DNA from 2 places in the Shewanella sp. 10N.286.52.A9 genome. Region 1 is predicted to be linked to the other one. Evidence: riboswitches for the same ligand, from Rfam matches in the RefSeq annotation. Region 1 holds a riboswitch; the other holds the start of a gene.
The links. A riboswitch is a leader RNA that binds a small molecule or an ion and turns the genes downstream of it on or off. The one in region 1 is predicted to bind thiamine pyrophosphate.
Positions count from the first base shown of each region.

Region 2: it holds a riboswitch for thiamine pyrophosphate, as region 1 does, so the genes downstream of both, AB4128_RS19805 (TonB-dependent receptor) here and thiC (phosphomethylpyrimidine synthase ThiC) in region 1, are expected to answer to the same signal.

Region 1 covers NZ_JBFRJQ010000033.1:18,096-26,468, reverse strand. Annotated here, with positions in the region: gene thiH (2-iminoacetate synthase ThiH) at 1-1,003, opposite strand, end outside; gene AB4128_RS19425 (thiazole synthase) at 1,075-1,839, opposite strand; gene thiS (sulfur carrier protein ThiS) at 1,841-2,044, opposite strand; gene AB4128_RS19415 (ThiF family adenylyltransferase) at 2,074-2,958, opposite strand; gene thiD (bifunctional hydroxymethylpyrimidine kinase/phosphomethylpyrimidine kinase) at 2,951-4,633, opposite strand; gene thiC (phosphomethylpyrimidine synthase ThiC) at 4,637-6,655, opposite strand; TPP riboswitch at 6,875-6,973, opposite strand; gene AB4128_RS19400 (hypothetical protein) at 7,170-8,373, opposite strand, start outside.
Region 2 covers NZ_JBFRJQ010000035.1:30,340-38,712, reverse strand. Annotated here, with positions in the region: gene AB4128_RS19830 (CsgG/HfaB family protein) at 1-370, shown strand, start outside; gene AB4128_RS19825 (M61 family metallopeptidase) at 447-2,204, opposite strand; gene hinT (purine nucleoside phosphoramidase) at 2,431-2,787, shown strand; gene AB4128_RS19815 (PaaI family thioesterase) at 2,798-3,820, shown strand; gene AB4128_RS19810 (YcfL family protein) at 3,881-4,273, shown strand; TPP riboswitch at 4,589-4,700, shown strand; gene AB4128_RS19805 (TonB-dependent receptor) at 4,775-6,961, shown strand; gene AB4128_RS19800 (YkoF family thiamine/hydroxymethylpyrimidine-binding protein) at 7,094-7,354, shown strand; gene pnuC (nicotinamide riboside transporter PnuC) at 7,397-8,056, shown strand; gene AB4128_RS19790 (phosphotransferase) at 8,065-8,373, shown strand, end outside.

The DNA.
Region 1 (8,373 bases):
CCAATTGTGTATTAGGGTTTTGATACCCGCCAGGCTCTGTTGAGCTCCCTGCACTGATATTGGTGACGCCAAGCGGCAGTAAATTGTTCCTAAAGCTGGGTTCTTCACGTGTTGACAAGCTAATCTCAAGTTGTGCATTGAATAATCTGAATGCACAAATCATTTGCACTAAGCCTTTATCGGTTAACTCAACTTTCGGGGTCACACCACCAGTACAAGGTCTTAATCTTGGTAGAGAAATACTATAACGAGAACGCCAGAAGCGACGTTCTAAATACAATAGATGATACCCCATTAATAGTGCATCTAAACGCCAATCATCCAAACCAAGTAATACGCCGAGACCAATTTTATCAACGCCAGCACTAGCTACACGCTCAGGTGTCGTTAACCGATAGACGAAGTCTTGTTTTTTACCACGCGTATGATGCTTAGCATAGGTTGTGGGTTGATACGTTTCTTGATAGACCATAACAGCATCTAAGCCTAATGCTACAAGCGCTTGATACTCTTCTGTTTTTAATGGCTGCACTTCAATAGCAACATAGCTAAAATGTTGCTTAACTATTGGTAAAACATGGCTAAAATAGTCAATTCCTACTTTGGTTTCGTGCTCACCTGACACCAATAAGATTGAATCAAAACCACGTTGTTTAATGATCGAAATTTCTGCTATTAACTCATCATCAGACAATGTTTTTCTTTTCAATTTATTACTCATTGAAAAGCCGCAATAATCACATTCGTTAGCACATAAATTAGATAGATATAGAGGTAAGTACATACCAATATTGGCACCAAAGCGTTGTCTTGTTATCTGATATGCTTGCTGCGCCATTTGCTCTAAATATGCAGATGCCGCTGGTGATAACAGTGCCATTAAGTGGTCGATATCACGCTGCGGGGCGGCAAGTGCACGCTCAACATCATTAGCTGTGCAGGAATATAACTGCATGGACAACTTATCGAGGTCTAATTGTTTAAAATAATCACTAAAACTCATCGTTTCATCCTGATAGAAAATCTACCGTCCATCAAATAACCTCTAAGGTTTATATAAACTTCTCAGTTTGATCAGCTCTCTAAAAACTGTGTCAATGGACTGGTATGTTCAGCATGTTTTGTCACACTACCAAGACCTGCAAGATAAGCCATACGCCCAGTGTTAACAGCATCTTTAAAACATGTCGCCATATGTTGAGGATTGGCACTACTCGCAATCGCTGTGTTAACTAACACAGCATCAGCTCCCATTTCCATTGCCCGACACGCTTGTGAAGGCGCACCTATCCCAGCATCGATGACGACTGGAATATTAGCTTGCTCTATGATGATTTCTAAAAATGGTTCTGTCGCTAAACCCTGATTGCTGCCTATTGGGCTGCCCAGTGGCATCACAGCAGCGCAGCCAACTTCTTCAAGTCGACGACATAACACTGGATCTGCGTGAACATATGGCAACACCGTAAAGCCTTTTTCACATAACACTGAGGCTGCAGCAAGCGTTTCTATGGCATCAGGCATCAGGTATTTAGGGTCTGGGTGAATTTCAAGTTTAACCCAATTAGTGCCGAGCATTTCTCTAGCTAACTCAGCAGCAAAAATGGCTTCTTTCGCTGTACGAGCGCCAGCGGTGTTAGGCAATAGTTTCACCCCCATTTCTTGTAAAGGCGTGAGTAAGTCATCAAAGTTCTTGCTGAGATCGATACGCTTCATGGCTAATGTGACCAGCTGCGATTGCGAAGTCGATAATGCAGCTAACATGGTTTCAGTATCAGAAAACTTGCCAGTTCCGGTAAATAACCGAGATTCAAATTGGTGATCGGCAATAGTTAACATGTCAGCCTCCTGCTACCGCTGAAAAAATATCTATTTTATCGCTATCTTGACACTCAATTTGAGCCCAACGACTTCTTGGTACTACTTGTTCATTCAGCACTAAGGCCACTGTTTTAGGATTAATTTCCTTTGACTCAATTAACTGCAACAAACTCGGCTTATGACCTACTTCTTCTTGTAAGCCATTAAATTTTATCGTAATCATATATTCCAGCCTTACCTAGCTCAGTTAGGTTAACTTGTATAACAAACGGGACATTCAGCATCTTGACTCAGCGTAACTTGACGCCATTGCAAACTGCGAGCATCAAAAAGATGTAACAGCCCTATTAATGATTGTTTCGCGTCATCGTCACCACTAAGCCATTGCAATCCCATCAGTGTTTGCATTGATGCGACACTAAGCACTGCTGCATTTAATACACCGAGTTCAGAACACTTTTGAGCCATTAAGGTATCTTCTGGGAACAGACATTGAAAACAGCCACTACGGATATTTGGCAGTGCTTTTGCTGACTTAGTTTGTGTTGAATTAGTTTGTATTGAATTAGCTTGTGTTGAACTTGCTAGTGACGTGTCATGAATAGATGCGGTTATTGATAAAGGCTCATAAGCCGGCGCAACACACAATAATTGCCCATGGTAACCACTAATAGCAGCACTAATTAAAGGTATTTGATACTTAACCGCGACTTTATTATTCAGCAATCTAGACTCGAAGTTATCAGTACAATCGAAAATAATATCGACACTTTGCAGTACATCAGCATCCTTTTCAGTGAAGCGTTTTTGGCGGGCTGTTATTGTGCAGTCTTCATAAGCTGAAGATAGTTTTTGCGCGGCAACGGTTACTTTAGCTTTACCAATATCCGAATCTGTAAATAACAGCTGCCGAGGTAAGTTAGAAAGTTCAACCTTGTCATCATCAAATAATATTAATTCAGCGATACCTGCAGCAGCGAGTTGTTGAGCCACAGCATGACCTAAGCCACCGAGTCCAATGACTACAGCCTTACTCATTTGCAGTGTTTGCTGTCCCAACTCGCCAAATTCAGGCAACAATATTTGCGCAGAAAAACGCATAAATTGCTGGTCACTCAGTCCATAAGTCTTACTCATCGCACACCTCTTCTAATTGAGGTCTACGAGTGACTATATCTATAGGGCTATCACTTGCACGATGAGGACTAAACTCTGGTGCTAACCATTGTTTGTGCAGCTTTAAATAGGCGCTAGCTGGCTCATTTGCGGTTGTAACGGCTCTCACTACAGCAGCACTGTCTACACCTGTGTGCTTAATTTGTGCGAGTACCGATTCATTGATCCCACCTATTGCTACGGTTGGACAAACATGTTTTAACAACTCAGCATAAATCGAAAGCTTTTCTAAACCTTGCGGTTTAGAAGGCATCACTTTGGTTGTGGTGGCAAAGATATGCCCCAGTGCGATATACGAAGGTTTTAATTGATTGGCCAATAAAATTTCGAACACACTGTGGCTAGAAAGACCTAATGCAATGCCTGCACTTTTAAGGGCTGGTAAATCAGCGAGAATCGCATCTTCTTGCCCTAAATGCACTCCGAATGCATTATGTTTTAGAGCCAGTTGCCAATGATCATTGATAAATACTTGCGCATTGTATTGTCTACCTAATGCAATAGCTTGCTTAATATCTCGCTCAAGCTGCTCGCTAGAAACAAGACTGTCGGCTTTGATTCGTAATTGTACGGTCGTGCAATTCGCTTGCAGTAATTGCGCTAGCATCGCTATGTCATCAACAACTGGATAAATGCCGATATCACGTTGCAAACGCACAAACTCATTAGCCTGTGCATCATGGTTTAACGCGCTATTGAGCAATAATGTATTATTGATATAATATGCAATCTTAGGATAATAACTAATATCACTTGGCCATCCTGTTTTTACTACAGGTCCTGCGCCTTTCCCATAACTAACACTATAGGTTAAGCCTTTTAAAACATATGCTTTTGCCATGACAATCGCATCATGCAAAACAAAACCTTTGGCCATAAAGGCAGCTATTGCACTTGAAAGCGTGCAACCAGTACCATGATTATTTGCTGTTAATACTCGTGGTGCGGTTAGCCAATATCGCTGAAATTGGTGTTCTTCACTGACACCTAAAACTGCCTCACAGACAAATAAATCAATGGCATTATCACCTTGCCAACCATGAGTATCACCACCTTTAGCCAACACATGACAATCTAGGTATTCACTTAACCAACATGACGCTTGATAAAAGCCATGCTGCGCATCAATATCAATATTCGATTGGGTTAGCTTTATAAGTTCATGGGCATTGGGGGTAATCAAATCCACTAGCCCTTTGAATGGCGTAAAATCTAACTCAGACTCACTATTGAGGCTGTCTCCAGAGCTTGCGACCATAACCGGATCTAAAATAATAGGGATAGTCTTAAAGGCCAATGAACGACATTTAAATGATTTTATCCAACGAGCTATTAATTCAAGCTGTTTTTGATTGGCAATTAAGCCAATTTTTATTGCTGATGGCGCTAAATCCTCGGCCAAAGCATTTAACTGGCCGAGTAACATTTCTTGAGAAACAGCGTCAACCTGCGCAACAGTCACGGAATTTTGCGCCGTCAATGCTGTGATAACACTGCAGCCAAAGCATGACAAATCATTAATTGTCGCTAAATCGGTTTGTATACCAGCGCCTCCACCACTATCAGAGCCAGCAATCGTCCACACGATAGGCTTGGCACTTAGTGGTTGTTGACGCTGTTGATGAAATTGGTCCATGAATCACCCCTCAACAGACTCAGATTCCAATTCCATTTCAAGCTTATCGCTCGTCTTATTGAGTGGTTGATAGATTTCTGAGCCTGTGGCTTTAAATTCAGCCGACTTTTGTGCCATTGCCGCTTCAATATGCTGAGGATCATTAACCTGAGAAGCACTAAATGCAGTTGCATCTACCACAGAAATGGTTTGAGAAACCACGTTATTACCTGCTTCACGTTCTTGTTTAGCAGCGTAATCTCGTACTTCTTGCGTGATTTTCATCGAGCAGAATTTAGGGCCACACATTGAGCAAAAGTGCGCGACTTTAGCGGATTCTTGTGGCAATGATTCATCGTGATACGCTCTTGCTGTATCAGGGTCTAAACCTAGGTTATATTGATCTTCCCAACGAAACTCAAAACGGGCTTTAGATAAGGCATTATCACGAATTTGTGCGCCAGGGTGCCCCTTGGCAACATCCGCTGCATGAGCCGCAATTTTATAAGCGATTAACCCTTGTTTAACGTCTTCTTTATTTGGCAGACCTAAATGCTCTTTAGGCGTGACATAACACAGCATTGCAACGCCATACCAGGCCATTTGCGCAGCACCAATACCTGACGTAAAGTGATCATATCCGGGAGCTATATCTGTAGTTTGAGGGCCTAAAGTATAAAACGGCGCTTCGTCACAGTGAGCCAATTGTTTTTCCATATTCACTTTGATGAGCTGCATTGGTACATGCCCAGGACCTTCGATAATGGTTTGAACATCATACTCCCATGCCACTTTAACCAATTCGCCTAACGTTTCTAATTCTGCAAATTGCGCTTCATCATTGGCATCAGCAATACTGCCTGGGCGCATGCCATCACCTAGTGACAGTGACACGTCATATGCGGCACAAATCTCACAAATTTCTCTAAAATGCTCGTATAAAAAACTTTCTTTATGATGGCTTAAACACCACTTCGCCATGATCGAACCACCACGAGAAACAATGCCAGTAAGTCGTTTTGCAGTCATTGGCACATAGCGAAGCAATACCCCAGCATGAATCGTAAAGTAATCAACCCCTTGCTCAGCTTGCTCAATCAAAGTATCTCTAAACACTTCCCATGTTAAATCTTCAGCAACGCCATTAACTTTTTCAAGCGCTTGATAAATGGGTACAGTTCCAATCGGCACAGGCGAATTACGGATGATCCATTCACGGGTTTCATGAATATAACGACCAGTGGATAAATCCATCACCGTATCGGCGCCCCATCGAGTTGACCAGACAAGTTTTTCTACTTCTTCTTCAATAGACGAGGTCACCGCTGAGTTGCCAATATTAGCATTCACTTTAACCAAAAAATTTCGGCCAATGATCATTGGCTCAGCTTCAGGGTGATTGATGTTAAGCGGGATAATTGCTCTACCACGAGCCACTTCTGAACGAACAAATTCAGCAGTTATTGGCTGACCTATACTTGCCCCAAAGGCTTCTCCTTGAGCTTTTTGAGTTAAGATCTTATAGGTAACCTGCTCCCGAGCCATGTTTTCACGAATCGCGATGTATTCCATTTCAGGAGTAATAATCCCCTGTCGAGCATAATGCATCTGTGTAACACACTTGCCCGTTTTGGCGCGTTTAGGAGACACTAAAGCCTCGAAACGTAAATGATCTAACCCATCGTCAGCTAATCTTTGCTGAGTAAAATTAGAACTAACCCCTTTAAGCTGCTCAGTATCTTCACGCTCTTCAATCCATGCTTGTCTAAATTTGTTTAAACCTAGACGGACATTAATTTTGGCTTCAGGATCTGAATAAGCCCCCGCGCAATCATAAACTTTTATTGGTGGGTTTGACTCTGTAACCGGATTCTCGTCATTGCCACCAATAATGGTGTCCGTTTGATGAATTTGGCGCATGCCGACTCGCAAATCATCTCGAGAGCCTGTCAGATAAATTTTTTCAGAGTTAGGATGTTGTAGTGGTTTTAGCGTATCAATAAACGCTTGGGCTTGTTCACGGGTTTGACGACGATTTGACATTAGCAACCTCAAAATTAATTAAATAGAGTTGCTTGTCTGGAGAATGATGTTGATGACGAGCGAGTTATAAAAACTCTGTAATTTGCTGATGAAGTTTACTCAAAAATGCTCCTTGAGCGTAAACTTTCTATGCTTTTACATTAGAAATAATTTGCTAGAAACAAAGCATAAACGGCTTTATTTTGAAGCGAATCATTTACACGCTAAGCAAAAAAACGAGCAAATTAACTGCTTGTTTCCTTCGCAGGTTTTAACCTGATCAGGTTCAACGGATCCCGAATAAACGGTCTCAGCCATAAGGCACTCCGACAAGATGTCAGCAGTATACTCAGCTTAAATAACAAATTACAAGTGAATTTATATAAAGTTAATTTGCCTTATGTTCGAAAATTACGTTAATACAAAACCCTGAAACTATTGAATATATTTCAAATTAACTTATTTAAATATAAGTTGAATGAATATTAATGACAGCAAATAACTTAAATAAATCTCCAACAAACGAATAAATCATTTAGGGAAGTCGAATTTTAGCTAACCTTTTCTCAATTGACTTTGAAATGGCTTTCTTCATTTTGGCACTATCACAGGGCTCTGCATAACCTAACCCTTCAGCATGAGGATTTATTTGCGTAGGCAGTTTAACAACACGATAGCAGGTATCACCTTGACGCATAATTCGATTCGGATCTAAACGGTGATCAAATGTTGTTGCTTGACGAGTATCTTCAATAATAATGAGTTCAATATCTTCCATCTCCGGTGTCATTTCACTCACACTTGCACCACTTTTTGATGTTGCATTGCGTGCTTGATTACCGATTAATAAATCCAGCGATTGCTGATTCAAGTTTTTTAACATGTCATGGCTCGCTTGATTAATAATGGCGAGCTTGTCATTACTACCAATACCTATTGCCCCTGATTCGGACGAAAACAAATCACTGTCAAAAAGATGATTATCGCTATTCACTTGCTCAATATCTTGCAAGTACATACTTTCAACGTTATTCCAATTAAACGCTTGTTCTGACTCAAATTGTTGTAACAGTGAAGGTTTCGCTTTAACGGTATCACTTAATTTAACCACCGCTTTGAGTTCAGAGTCCTGTTGTGATTGAATCTGTTGCATTGTCACTTCAACAACAGGTGCTTTTTCTGGTTCAGGCGCCATTGTTCTTTCTTGACTGGCAGTTGCAGCATTCTCATCTAGCTCAGGTGCTGATTTTTGCAAATCATTTTCTTTTATCGATGCTTCTTCAGCTTTATGTTCTCGCTGCTTATCTGATGCCTCATCAATCGCTGGTAGTTCTGTGGCAACATCTTGAGTATTTTGTTTTGGCGTTTCATCTTCTTGCTGCAAAGATGCCTGTATTGCGGCTAGCTGCTCTGCCGTCATAAAGTAGGCGTTAATTTCTTTTTTACTTGGAGTTTCTGCCACATTTTCCTGTGACTCAACAACCTCGACAAATGCATCAACCGTTTTGTCTGCGACTTGCATTAATAACCAAAAACCTACTATGTGAACGGCTGAAATTCCAATGATCATCAGAGCCATTTTCCAATGATTTATTGGATTAACAGCTTTATTATGACGTTCATGTTGAGATGAAATAACAGGGGGTAATACAGGGGTGACAATCGCGTTCTCATCTTGAGCAAGAGTCAAAGACGACTTAATAGGGTCAGCTTTATTCGAGATAACTGCCAATTCATAT
Region 2 (8,373 bases), on a different contig from region 1:
AGGCCAATATCGTGTTGATAGCATTACCGTTAACCTAAGAGCAGTTGATATTCGAACGGGTAGATTATTAAGCAGTGTGACTACAACTAAATCGGTTATTTCAAAAGAAATCACCGCAGGGGTTTTTAAATTTATCGATGCGCAAGAATTGCTGGAAGCAGAAGCGGGTTACACGTCTAACGAACCTGTCAGTTTATGTGTAGCATCAGCAATCGAAAGTGCAGTAGTACATTTAATTGCAGATGGTATCTGGAAAGGCGCATGGAGTTTAGGTGATTCTGCAACAGGTATGCAAAATGAAACCTTACAAAAATATTGGTTAGAAGCGCATAGTGAAGCCCGAGTAAGCGAAAGAATTAAACGTGGTTAAACCCCGTACTTTTTAATCGTTAAGCTAACACTAAAAAGGTGCCATACGGCACCTTTTTTATTGAACTAGCGAAGGTTTATAGCCATATTTTGAGTTTTTTCTCATCATTGATAGATAAACTAATCGTATCTTTTATAGCAAGTTTAATTGGCATTTTGCCTTGCATTAACTCATCTCGTCTAAACCAATGTAGTGCTAACTCTGTGTCCAATTCTTTAGATTGTAATTGCTGTTCAAATTGGCTATCAACCTGTAAGTCATTGGCTGCAATGAGTAAGTCACCAGCACTTAAGCCTGCTTGATGCGCTGGGCTGTCGTTGGTAACGGTCAGTACTTTGAGACCGAATGCCTCTGCTTTGGTTTTAGCACCAAATGCAATATTAAGCCCTTTAGTTTCACCGCCACCTAAATCAGTAGCCCCGGCACTGGTACGCAAGGTCATGGTGATACCAACTTTATTCAATAAAGGTTCAAGTGGAATATCTTGGGTATTATTTAAATAAACAAATAAATCATCACAGTTACGGTTTAGTAGCTTCTCAATAATACGCTGATGTGTATCACCCTGAGTGCCAATGCCTTTAGCTCCATAGTCATGCCAAAGCGCCAACATGACATCGTTTAAACTGTGTTTTCCCTTGGTTTCAATGCGAATAGTTAAATCAAGGTATAAAGCGAATAAAGCTCCTTTTGTGTAGTAACTAACAATGGCATTGTTGGCATTTTCATCTTGTTTATAAAACTTGGTCCATGCATTAAAGCTTGAGGATGACAGTGTTTGTTTAAAGCGACCTTGCGAACGGTAAACCCGTGTCATAATTTCACTTAACATAGTTAGATATTGGTTCTGGCTGACACAACCACTGCGATAAGTTAATAGATCATCGAAATATGAGGTAATCCCCTCATAAGCCCATAATTGCTCAGTATAAGCCTCTTTAGATAAATCAAATGGGGTAAACTCAGCAGGCTTTATACGTTTTACGTTCCAACTATGAAAATACTCATGACTGCATAACGATAGATAAACGCGATAATCTTTGTTGACCTCATGGGTCATGTTTGTTGGCAAATCTTTTCTTGAGCACATTAATGCGGTGCTTGCACGATGTTCTAATCCACCAAAGCCATTACCTAAAACAGTCGTTAAAAATACGTAGTGATCAAAAGGAGCTTGACCACCAAATAAGTTGATTTGATATTCGCATATGGCTTTTAAATCCTGGCATAAACGCGGTAATGAAGCATCATGTTTACCACTTAACACAACATCATGGGTCACACCGCAGGCTTCGAAACTGGCTATTGCAAGTGGGCCCATTTCTACTGGATGGTCGATAAAATCATCATAATTATCTGCGTAAAACTCACCGAAACCGTATTGTTCACCAGCGGTTCTTTTCATGCTGGTGGCAAGTTTCCAGTCTTTAAGTTCATCCAGGGCTGGTTTGGCTATCGTTAGTGTGTGCTTGGTATGCTCTAAGCCTTTGACACTTAAGAACACGCTACTGCCATTAAAAAAACCATGGGTTGTGTCTAAATGGGCAGAGCGCACAGATAAATCCCAAGCATAAACCTGATATGAAATTTTAATAAATGACTGACTGTTTTTACATTGCCAAGTTTGCTTATCGAGTTGTTCGATTTCAATTGGCGTGTTTTGCTCATCCACTGCGGTTATTTCAATTAAATTTCTGGCAAAATCACGGATCATATAACTGCCTGGAAGCCAAGAAGGTAAAGACAATATCTGTTGTGATTTTGCATCTTGAATAGTTTGAGTGACTTCAAACAAATGTGCTTTAGGATCGATAGCAATGATGTGATAATGCATGAGCAATTTCCAAGTAAGTAGGTGTTGCTGAAAAGAAATAAGAACGAGAAGAAACCCAATGCTGCCAAATTCATTACTAATGTGCAAATCCATCTGTACATGAATAGTAACAACTGTTTATGCTTTTGACTGGAGTGACAAACACTGCAGTTGATACTATAAGATAATCTAGCCAAGCATTGCGATTACCCGCGTTAACTAACACATAATAAAAGGATGATGACACATGGCCGAAGAAACCATTTTTAGTAAGATTATTCGTCGTGAAATCCCAGCGGATATTTTATTCCAAGACGAGTTGGTCACTGCATTTCGTGATATTTCCCCTCAAGCGCCAACGCATATTTTAATCATTCCAAATCACTTAATTCCGACAGCTAATGACATTAAAGCGTCAGATGAGCTTGCGCTCGGACGTATGATGACTGTTGCTGCCAAACTAGCTGCAGAAGCTGGTATCGCCGAAGACGGGTATCGGTTAATTATGAATTGTAATAAGCATGGTGGCCAAGAGGTCTACCATATTCATATGCATTTGGTGGGCGGTAAGCCACTTGGCCCAATGTTAAGCCGTAAAGACTAAGTAGCCATTAATGAAAATAAACAGTGAGTTTTTCCCGTTAACTGAAGTGGCCACGCGTTTTGTTGGCCAGTTAGCACATTGTCGTCGTTTACAAATCTCGGTACTTGAGGCCAGTGAGCACCATGTACTGTTAGAGTTGCCATATAGTCAGGACATTATTGGTGATCCTGATACTGGTGTTATTCATGGTGGTGTCGTCACTACGTTAATTGATACTGCGTCTGGTACGGCAGTGGTCAGTGCGATTTTAGAAAAATATCAATCATTAGAAATATCACCCACGTTAGATTTACGGGTTGATTATATGAAACCTGCAGAGCCAGATAAGCCTATTTTCGCTTTTGCAGAGTGCTATCGTTTATCCTCTAATGTTGCTTTTACTCGTGCAATTGCTTATCAAGACAGTATTGATGATCCCATTGCTCATGCTGTTGGTTCCTTTATGCGTATTAGCCCTGAAATGGTGGGGGAAGAGTTTCGTCAGGCATTAATGGGTGAATCAGATATCAAGGTCAATGAGTTAGCGACTGAGAATGGGACTACACTTACTAAAGAAGCAACTACTCAGGCAAGTCTTACTGATATTGTGGCGGCAGAAATTAATGTCCATGATATTGTAAAACGAGCAATAGACTTAAACGACTACAGTTATTTACTGGCGAAAGTGCCTTATACACAATTCATCGGCATGAGTGTTAATCGCTTTGGTGATGAAATGGTGTTTAAATTACCCGCTAAAGACGACAATATCGGTAATCCTATTTTACCTGCCATTCATGGTGGCGTGATTGCTGGCTTTATGGAAATGTCTGCCATCGTGCAACTAATGGTGTTTATGCAAGCTAAAAAAGTGCCAAAAATAATCGATTTTTCAATTGATTATTTACGAGCAGGTTTGCATCAAGATACGTTTGCAGAGTGTAAAATTACTCGCCAAGGTCGCAGAGTTGCAAATGTGAGTATTAATTGTTGGCAAACAAACAGAAAACAGCTTGTTGCGACAGCAAGAGCGCACTTCTTGTTAGATCAATAATAAGATGACTGAAGCGCTTTAATACCTATGGGATTCAAATTCACAGTGTTAAAAGGATAAATGATGAAGATTTCAATCGTAATAGTAACCTTATTTTTGTTGATGACTGGTTGTGCAAATCACACCGCTGGATTATCAGCAGGATCTAATGGTGTTGTTCGAGTCGACAATAATTCATTTTCCCGAGAAGTTGGTATTGAGCAAGTCAGAGTCCGCACTCAAGCTGATTTACTGCAAGGCTCCGCACTGATTTTAAGTAAAGTTTCTACTGATTTAAGACTGCAGTATAAATTTACTTGGTACGATGCAAACGACTTTACTATTGAAGATGAAGGCGTGAGTTGGAAATCATTAAAACTACACGGTAAGCAGCAAATGCAGGTGAGTGCGTTAGCGCCAAATGCCAATGCTACTCGGTTTGAAGTGTATGTAAGAAAAGCGTTTTCAAATTAATCCTAACGTCACTTGTTTAGAGCGTTACGTGCATCATACTGTGCATAATTGGTGATGATTTAGTGATTCATTAGCCGTTGGTTTTCTTCTCACTGAGTCCAATTTGGCCGCTAAATAAACTCATTATAAAACACCCAATAATCGGGTGTTTTTTTATGGCTTAAATACCACAATTTATGACATGCCTTCGTGCTAGTATCACGCATTTTGTGCTCTTATTAATCATTCAATTGTTTCTGAAGCCAGCTTGTATTGATTTAGTTAATGAAAAGTGTTCACTAATAGTGTCGCACTTTAGTTGAATCGTTTATAATCCGCCTCGCCAAGGGGTGTTTGCGTTTTTTTTTCGTAAACTGAGATGTCTTATGACAAACCCTTAGAACCTGATCCGGCTAATACCGGCGTAGGAATGGGCTGCATGCTTTACTTGCTATTTTTGTCATGGATGCACAAACTAATTCACTATGCTTGCCGGATCTCAAAATGAATATTTGAGGTCCTATGTCTTTATTTAAATCAAAATCGCCTTTGGCGGTTGCCATTCTCGCCGCTTTATCTACTTCAGCTGTCGCTCAAACTGAAAATATTGAACGTGTTGCACCTAATGCCGAAAAAATGGAAGTGATTGTTGTTAACGCTGACTTTAGTGGTGTTGAACTTGAAAAAGTTCCATCGAGTGTCACTGTCATTGATAGCCAACAATTACAAGATGAAGGTGCTCAACATTTCGAAGACGTATTAAATTCAATCGCCAATTTTAACTGGTCTGGTGGCAGCTCGCGTCCTAAATATTTTCAAATTCGTGGTGTCGGTGAGCAAGAAGAATATCAAGGTGCCCCTAATTCATCGGTTGGTTTTATTGTTGATGATATCGATCTCTCGGGTATCGGCATGGTTTCTAGCATGTACGATATGCAACAAGTTGAAGTCCTTCGTGGACCTCAAGGTACCCAATACGGTGCTAATGCATTAGCGGGTTTAATATATTTAAAAAGTAACGATCCGACGGATGTGTTTGAGCATGGCGCCCAAATGTCACTTGGTGATGACGACTTACAAACATTTTCTGGTTTTAGCTCTGGCCCACTGAGCGATTCAGGCAAATTATTATATCGCGTATCGCTTGAGCAGCACTCACAAAATGGCTACCGCGATAATACATATCTTGAGCGCGAAGATACCAATGCCCGTGATGAGTTTACCGCTCGTGCAAAATTACGCTGGTATGCTGCTGAAAATGTCCAATTAGACTTAACTTTACTGCATGCAAATTTTGACAATGGCTATGATGCATGGACATTAGACAATAATGGTTTTGAAACCATTACTGACAAGCCTGGTGTAGACAGCCAAAAAACCACAGGTGTAGGCTTTAAAGCTATTTTCTCTCAATTCGATACATTTGAATTAACCTCATTGACCTCATACGCACAAACAGACCATCATCATAATTACGATGGTGACTGGGCTAACCCTGATTACTGGGCATCAAAAGAATGTCCAGCTTATGACGAGAATTGGGCTGTAATTGGTACTGAACCATGTGTTTATGATTACACTTGGGACAAACAAGGCGATCGTAAAACCATTTCTCAAGAATTCCGCATTAGCTCAAATGATGCAGGTCGAATCTTTAATGATTCTACAGACTGGTTAGTGGGTTTATATGGCATGAACCTTCAAGAAGATAATGACTTATATTCTGAATACAATGGCTGGCCAGATGAAGTGTTAGTGTCAGAGTATGAAGCAACTAACTATGCCATTTTTGGACAAACCGACACTCAGTTTGGTGACGGTTATGTATTTTCTGCAGGTCTTCGTTTAGAACGCAGAGAAAGCGAATACAGTGACAGTAACGGCGATGAGTTTAGCCCAAGTGAGAACATGTGGGGCGGACATTTAGCCATTTCTAAAGTGTTAACTGATGATCATAACGCTTACTTTAGAATTGCTCGAGGTTACAAAGCGGGTGGCTTTAACATGACATTGCCACCTGAATTGTCTGATAAAAAAGAGTTCGATGCTGAAACCTTATATAACTACGAACTAGGTTTGAAATCGACATGGTTTGATGGTGATGTAGCAACCAATGTTGCAGTGTTCTATATGGATCGTCAAAACCAACAAGTTTCAGCATCTCAACAAGATCCTGATGATCAGCAGCGCTTTATTCTATACACAGAAAATGCTGGCAGTGCTAAAAACTATGGCGCCGAGGCTGACTTTAATTATTATGCTACTGAAAATATACAATTTTATGGTAGCGTCGGTTGGTTAGAAACTGAGTATGGTGATTATCAATATAATGATAAATATGGCAACGTTATTGATTTAACGGGCCGAGATCAAGCACATGCACCTAAATTTACTTACAGTGCAGGCATGAGCTATGTGGGCGACTCTGGCTGGTTTACTAACCTAAATGCGAGTGGCAAAAGTGACTTTTATTACTCAGATAGTAACGAATCTAAGTCAGATGCCTATACTATTTTCAATGCACGAATTGGTTATGAATCTCAAATGTGGTCAGCATACTTATGGGGCAGAAACCTATTTGATGAGCAATATGGCGTTAGAGGTTTTTACTTCGGTAACGAACCTGATCTCGATTGGGCCGACAAGCAATACGTAAGATATGGTGACCCTCGTCAATTAGGCATTACATTAGATGTGAAGTTTATGTAGAAATGGTAGATCATTATTGAAGATAATTTCTTTAATAATTACAACAGTTTTACGCTATGTAACAGTAAAATACCGCCATAGTTTGCTAAACTATGGCGGTATTTAATTTAGTGTAATATCGAGGAATGTAGAATGAAATTAACTGCTGAAATCAGTATGTACCCGTTTAACGAAAACTACTTAGATCCCATTAAATGGTTTATAGGCCGTGTAGACAGTTATAGCAATATTGAAAGAAAAACCAATGCGATGGCCACCCAAGTATGTGGTGAATATGCAGATGTGATGTCTATGCTCGCTGTAGAAATGGAAGCTGCTCACCAAAAGTGGGGCAAAGCGGTATTTGTGTGTAAGTTCATCGGTGGTGAGCTGGATTTAAGTCACACTGAATAATTAAAAAACTGCTGTATTAGCAAATAATAAGAAGTTAACACTATGCTTGATGAGATTTCACAACCAATACAAACGGCGATATCTGAAGCGTCAGCAATGACCGGATGGGAGGCTATTGCGGTTATATTGGCGATCGCCTATTTAGTCCTGGCCATGAGAACGAATATCTGGTGCTGGGCTGCGGCGTTTGTCAGCACGGCAATATACACAGTGTTGTTTTGGAAAGTCTCATTATTAATGGAGTCGGTGTTAAACGTTTATTATATGGCGATGGCGGTTTATGGTTTTTGGCTATGGCGATACGGTCAAAAAGAGACTGACAATACCGAGCTACCTATTGTCAGTTGGTCATTACAAACTCACCTAATAATTATTGGTGTGACTACTGTTATAGCTTTGGTTGTCGGCTACCTTATGGCAAATAACACCTCAGCATCGTTTCCTTACCTTGATGCATTAACAACATGCTTTGCAGTAATGACGACTTACTTAGTGGCTAAAAAAGTGATTGAAAACTGGTATTACTGGATGGTGATTAACTCGCTGTCGATTTATTTATATTTGCAAAAAGGCTTAATGCTAACGTCTGGTTTATTGATTTTATATCTCTTTATGGCCATTAGCGGTTACTTCATGTGGCGTAAAAAAATGCAGCAAGATAATGGTGTCACATCCATATCACTTAATAAAAGTGCCTGTTAATCATTGTTATGAACAAGGATGAACCTTGGGAATATCTACCAAATGCACTAAAGCAGGCCTTACCGCCAGCATTAGCATTATTGATTAGCCAACAATGTACTCGGGTTGAAAAGTTATCTACTGGACTCAGTAACACGAATTATCATTTGCACATGGATGGCAAAGATTGGGTTGTTAGAGATAATCTATCCATAGCACAGTGGTGTGATAGAAATAATGAAGTCGATTGCTGGAAAAATGTCGCGGCGATGTCCATTGCGCCCACATTATTATGGATCAGTGACGACAAACGTTTTTATATCAGTGAGTTTATTCAG